Dyadobacter chenhuakuii: one gene and its partner. The protein of the gene in region 2 binds, or shares a complex with, the protein of the main gene of each other region. Links are inferred from orthologs where the notes say so. Each region holds a gene or a part of one and is shown on either strand. Other genes may lie near its edges.

The links.
Region 1: NFI80_RS21170 (region 2) and NFI80_RS12575 share a complex: the UniProt entries of both Bacillus subtilis proteins name them as parts of the DNA clamp loading complex. The link is inferred for Dyadobacter chenhuakuii from one-to-one orthologs.

The regions. Positions count from the first base shown.
Region 1 is NZ_CP098805.1:3,041,552-3,044,766, reverse strand. What follows is about bases 320-3,204. They hold NFI80_RS12575 (DNA polymerase III subunit gamma/tau), read right to left. Parts: upstream 2,703-3,204; coding sequence 936-2,702; downstream 320-935. Other genes in these bases: NFI80_RS12570 (glycoside hydrolase family 16 protein), read right to left, coding at 2,738-3,204; coaE (dephospho-CoA kinase), read left to right, coding at 332-934. In the rest of the region: NFI80_RS12585 (YbbR-like domain-containing protein), read left to right, coding at 1-304; more of NFI80_RS12570, read right to left, coding at 3,205-3,215. UniProt on the Bacillus subtilis protein: Part of the beta sliding clamp loading complex, which hydrolyzes ATP to load the beta clamp onto primed DNA to form the DNA replication pre-initiation complex.
Region 2 is NZ_CP098805.1:5,062,641-5,065,893, forward strand. What follows is about bases 120-3,042. They hold NFI80_RS21170 (DNA polymerase III subunit), read right to left. Parts: upstream 2,179-3,042; coding sequence 1,060-2,178; downstream 120-1,059. Other genes in these bases: rimK (30S ribosomal protein S6--L-glutamate ligase), read right to left, coding at 120-562; NFI80_RS21165 (ATP-dependent zinc protease family protein), read right to left, coding at 593-1,063; NFI80_RS21175 (putative sugar nucleotidyl transferase), read right to left, coding at 2,214-3,042. In the rest of the region: more of rimK, read right to left, coding at 1-119; more of NFI80_RS21175, read right to left, coding at 3,043-3,253. UniProt on the Bacillus subtilis protein: DNA polymerase III is a complex, multichain enzyme responsible for most of the replicative synthesis in bacteria.

The DNA of each region.
Region 1 (3,215 bases), 2.0 Mb from region 2 along the record:
GCGAAAGATCAGGAAGATCATTCCTATCCGGGTGGATAGCGCGGCGATAAATATCCGCGATGGTTACGTTATTTCAAGCATTATTAATGTTTCCCCATCGCTTATATCTGTCGACGGGCCCGTTTCGTTGATCAAGACTTATCCGGATACGATTCGTGTCAGCGTTCCTACGCCCAAGATCCAAAACAACTTTGACGAAAGCCTGCCCATCCCGCTGCCGGTTTCGCCGTTGGTAGAGGTGAGTCACCGGGACGTTTACATCAGTTTTGAGGTGGCGCAGTATCTCAATGTGATCACGCCGTAAATTCATCATTCACGTCATTTTTCCGTCATGTCACTTCCCCTTCAAGTTGGAATTACCGGCGGAATCGGCTCTGGGAAAAGTGTTGTCTGTAAATTGTTTGCCTGCCTGGGCATTCCCGTTTACAATGCAGACAGCCGGGCCAAATGGCTCACCAATCACAATCCCCAGATCATTGAAAGTGTTGTCTCGCTGTTAGGAAAAGAATCCTACACCAGCGAAGGACATTATAATACAGCATATGTTAGCTCGCTGGTTTTCAGCAATGAACATTTACTCAAAAAACTGAATGCAATCATTCATCCCGTCGTCATGCAGGACACCGCAGATTGGGTTGAAAATCATGCAGGATCGCCGTATGTCGTAAAGGAAGCAGCCATTATGAATAAGGCTGGCGACCGCAATGCACTGGATTATGTGGTTGTGGTTGAAGCGCCATTAGAATTGCGGATATCCCGAATCCTGCAAAGGGACAATCGCAGCGAGGACCAGATCAGGGCCATTGTAAAGAGACAGATTTCGGACGACGAACGAAGAATGGTCGGCAATTTTTTTGTCAATAATGACGAAAGATCAGCTTTGATTCCGCAGATATTGAAGCTTCATGAAATTTTCCTGATGGCAAGAAGCTAAATTAGAAATCTACATCTAATCCCAAAGCTTGTTTCAATTCCAGCAGATACGGATTCTTCTCCGCCATGAAATTGAATTTTTCTGCCGGGGTGTAAGGAAGCCTGTTCACTTCCTGCGGCGCCACGCGCGGGTTTATTTCCAGCCTCGGTGCATCAATGCGACTTTTGAGATAGGTTAGCAGTTCATAACGCACATTCGCCATTGCTTCCAACTGGTGCGTGTTGTCCAAAGCGATTTCAATGCTCGTGCCTTCCAGTTTGAATTCTTTGTTCAAACTGATTTCTTCCGTCGTGGAGTTACCTGCTATCCTTCGCTTTTCGGCGAATTCATACCAATGCGTTTGCAGCGTTTCGAATGTAAGTGCCTCTTTTCTTACATTGGTTTGCGAGGCCGCATAGCCATTCTCCACCTCACTACTTGGCTTTTCTTTAACTGCTGTCTCTGCAACCGCCGCTGTAGGACTCAATGCAATCGTATTTTTGAGACGCGAAGGGGCCTGTGCAACTGGCTGTGCAACGCGCGCCGGAGCCTCGGTATGATTTCCATTTAAGGACAAACCATTGCTGGGCGTTTCAATGGGCGTTGCAGGGGCAGTATTTAAAGGTTTTAACTCAGGCTCAACTTTTTTTTTTGCCGTTTCATCAACGGCGGCAAGAGAAGAAAGTTGAAGAACATGGGGCAGATTGGCGAGCTTCATCAAACAAAGCTCCACATGCAACCGCTGGTTTTTGGCCGATTTATAATTGATATCACACTGGCTGGCAATGCTCAGCGCAGACAACAAAAAGCTCATATCCGCCAATGCCGACTGCTGCTGATATTTCCGTTCCGCTGATTCCGAAACCTGCAAAAGCGTGACAGTTTGCGGGTCCTTGCAGACCAGGAGATTCCGAAAATGTTCCAAAAGGCCAACCACGAACAAATGACCGTCAAAGCCTTTTCTCAAAATTTCATCAAATAAAACCAGCGAGCGGGCAATGCTGCCCGAAGTCAGCGCATCTGTGATTTTGAAATAATAATCGTAGTCCAGAATGTGCAGATTTTCCAGCACAGCTTCATAAGTAAGCTTGTTATCTGTCGAAAATGTCACATTCAGGTCAAACATCGAAAGCGCATCCCGAAGACCGCCATCAGCCTTCTGGCCGATCAGCTCCAATGCTTCTTTTTCTGTTTCGATACCCTCTTTCTGCGCGATATCTGACAAGTGATAAGCAATGTCTTTCGGTTGAATGCGGTTGAAATCGAAGATCTGGCAGCGTGAAAGAATGGTTGGCAGAATTTTATGCTTTTCCGTGGTCGCCAGGATAAAAATGGCGTAACCAGGCGGTTCTTCCAACGTTTTCAAAAATGCATTGAAGGCAGCTTGCGAAAGCATGTGCACCTCATCAATAATATAGATTTTGTATTTCCCGGTTTGAGGCGGGTAACGAACCTGGTCTATCAGGTTACGGATATCTTCAACGGAGTTATTGGAAGCAGCATCCAGCTCATGAATGTTGAATGATGCATTGTTTTGAAAACTGACACAAGATTCGCATTCGCCGCACGCTTCCACATCGTCGCCAAGGTTCTGGCAGTTGATGGTTTTGGCTAAGATCCTTGCGCAAGTTGTTTTTCCAACCCCTCGCGGCCCGCAAAAAAGGAAAGCCTGCGCCAGGTGATTGGTGCGGATTGCGTTTTTTAAAGTTGTAGTGATGTGTGACTGGCCAACCACCGAGTCGAAAGTGACGGGACGATACTTTCTGGCCGAGACAACGAAATTATCCATAGCGCAAGATACTTCCATGCGCTCGAATTTCAAAGCTACTTTTTCTCGACAAGCGGGTAAACGCGCACGTAATCCACCTCCATTTTTTGAGGGAAAATGCTGTCATCCACGCCTTTCTGTCCGCCCCAATTGCCTCCGACAGCCATATTTAAAATTAAATGAAAAGGTTTATCAAAGGGCCATTGAGTCCATTCGTAGCCAGCTTCTTTATTAAAAGTAAAATAGTCTTTGCCGTCCAACAGGATCTTCACGCTTTCGGGCGTCCATTCGCAGGAGTAAATGTGAAACTCTTCCGAAACCGTTTCAACGACGACATTATCACCCTTATTCGTCTTAATAGCATGGTTAAAAGCCTTGGTATGAATGTTTCCATGAACCCGGTTCTGGTCAAAACCTACGTGTTCCATGATATCAATCTCACCATTATCCGGCCAACCCTTATTCCCATAGCTGTTTCCAGTCGCAAGCATCCATATCGCAGGCCAGGTGCCGCGGCCTTTCGGAAGCTTGGCA
Region 2 (3,253 bases):
TATCGGCGCCTTTGGACTCTGCAATGTATTCCTGAATGAGAAAATTGGCTTTTAAGCCGTAAAATGCTTCAATCGTTGATTTTGCAGCCTTAATAGTTTCTGCCAAAACGACCCCGACACCCTGTGTTCCTTCGAGCAGCTTAATGATCACGGGCGGCCCGCCTACCATGTGGATCAGCTCGTTGACCTGCGCAGGATTTTTTGCGAAAACCGTCTTTGGGATGTCTACACCAGATTTTGCAAGTACTTGCATGCTGCGCAACTTATCCCGGGAACGCAGAATAGCCTGTGATTTGACGGTTGTGAAAACTTTCATCAACTCCAATTGCCGCACCACGGCGCAGCCAAATGCATTCACCGACGTGCCGATCCGGGGAATGACCGCGTCGATTTCGGTAATGGGTTTTCCTTTGTAAATGATGGTCGGTTTTCCCCCTTCAATCATGACGAAGCATTTCACATGGTCGATAACCACTGCCTGATGACCCCTTTGTTTAATTGCCTCCACCAGACGCCTCGTTGAATAAAGGTCGGGATTGGTGGATAATACGGCGATTTTCATATAAATAACTAAAAATAAAATGGGGTAAATTCAGGATTGATGTCTGGCGTGAGAACGATGAGATGCCTTTGAACGCTTTGCAGCGGATAAATCTTTTTGCGAGACATCCACCAAAAACCGCTTATTCAGCAATTTGCGCCCTAACAGGATGGGATATCTCATTTTACGCCGGTTGGCAAGTGAAAATTCTGTCCGGATTTTTTTGCCAAAGATGGTGATCTTCGTTTTGATCACATAACGTTTTTCTTCTTTTCCGGACGAATTTCGCACAATGGTTTCTTTAAAATCCGAAACCGTGTAGGATTGCTGTGGTGCGCCTTTTTTTGCATCCAGATAAAAACATAATTGCGGCTGCTCGCCATCTTTGATCAGCCTTACGCGCGAGCAATGAATGGAGGAAGTGGTCGCGCCCGAATCAATGCGGACGGGCACATCAAACCAGCCCAGATCGGGGAGATCCACAATGTCGGTTGCGCCGATAATGTCTAGCGTTGGCTTCATCGGCGTTGGAAAAAATGGGCGACGGTCAGTGAAAGATCCAGAAAAACCATTTTTGCGCGCACATTCCGTTCCATATGATAGTAAGCAAGATTCACCTCTCCGATCATTTTTTCGAGTGAATCAAAGTTAACCGTTTTTGAAAAGTTTTGTACAAATGTAAGCTCTTCGTCGGGCACGCGCAGAAGCTCGCCTGCGCCGTGGCTCCAAACCAGCATATCGCGAAAAAGCCTCAATGCGTATTCCAGAAGGCCTTTTTGCTTTTCTTTATTCATCACATCAAAATTGTCAGCCAACTTCACCAAATGCGAAATATCGTATTTATAGCAGGAGCGCATCCACGCCGCAAACCAGCCGGAACGATCATCCTCCGCATCCTGAACCAATCTTAACGCTTCGGACAAATTTCCGTCACACAAGTAAGCGATTTGATTCGCAGCTGTGTCGCTAACCTGTTGCAGTTTCAGGAAATAACGCACCTCTTCGTCTGAAAATGCTGGAATGTTAATGCGTTGCGTGCGGGAAATAATGGTGGTTAACAGCTTGTCGGACTGATCGCTAACCAACAAAAACAACGTTTTTTCAGGCGGTTCTTCCAATATTTTTAAGATTGCATTGGATGAAGCCGCATTCATAATGTCTGGTTTCCAGATCAGCAGAATTTTGTATTCACCTTCATAAGCCTTCACCGACAGTTTTCGCAAAATCCCACGCGCTTCTTCCACGGAAATATTTCCCTGCTTGTTTTCTGCACTAATGTGATCGAGCCACTCAGGAAGAATGCGATAAGGATTTTCCAGCAAAAATGAGCGCCACAGGCCTAGAAACGCCTCGCTGGTTTTCCCGTCGATCTTTTTTGAAGTGGCGATGGGAAATATGAAGTGAAAATCGGGATGGATCAGCTTGGCCATTTTCGCGCACGAAGCACAAACGCCGCAAGCGTCCTCATCACTTTTGTTTTCACAATTAATGTATGTTGCAAATGCTAAGGCAAGGGCGAGTCCGCCACCGCCAGCAGGAGAATCAAACAGCTGTGCGTGAGCCAGATGGCTATTCTTCACCGAGCGCCTTAACGTTGATTTTATATGTTCAAGTCCCGGTATTTCTCTAAAAAGCACGGTGGATGATTTTTTAAACTAATGTAAAATTGGTCTTAACATTCAAAGTTGCGCTGTTCGCGCGTCTGCTCAAAAACAGATTTTAAAATCTCCTCATCTGCCTCTCCAAATGTAACATTTCGACGGCTAACCGTGTCCTGCGCCACGTGAAGGGCTTTTTGAAAACGATATTCCAAGAATCCTTCTGCATTACCGCCCCACGAAAAGGAAGGCGTATGTTTAGCCTGAAAGCCAGCCCCAAACACATTCACACTTACGCCAACAACGGAGCCCGTGTTGAACATTGTCGAAATTCCCGCTTTGGAATAATCACCCATCATTAACCCGCAAAACCGTAAACCTGTATCGGCCAGATCATTGGTGACATAACTATGCAGTTTCACATTGCTATGGTCATTTTTCAAATTTGAATTATTAGTGTTGGCACCCAGGTTACACCATTCGCCCAGCACCGAATTTCCCAAATAACCGTCATGCCCTTTGTTACTATAACCAAATACAACACAGTTACTTACTTCACCACCCAGCTTGCTATACGGCCCGACTGTTGTATTCGGACGAATTTTCGTTCCCTGCGCCAACACGCTGCTTTCTCCAATTGAAAACGGTCCCTGAATCATTGAGCCTTCCTGAATCAGTGCATTCTTACCGATATAAATAGACCCATTCTCGGCATTTAAAATAGAAGCTTTAACGACAGCGCCCTTTTCAATGAAGATGTTTTCAGGTTTGTAGCAATGAGTAAAAGGATCAGTCAACGGTTCGGAAGTTCTGTTCTCCGTAATTTTTTTAAAATCCGTTTCGATCTGCTCACCATTAAAAGCAAATATGTCCCAAACGTTTCTGATCAGTGTATATGAGCCAGCATAATGATGAGATTCATAATTTGTAATATTTATATCCGGATTCCAGGTCTCGGCACTTCTGATGGCAAGAACGTCGTCGCCCGCAATCAATGCTGATTCCAAAGGAAGCTTATTGATTGCGTCAACCAGCCCAGTATCCGGGCACAGGCTACCATTGATATAAATATTATCATCCGAACTCGTAGCTGGAAATGCCAATGACAGGTAAT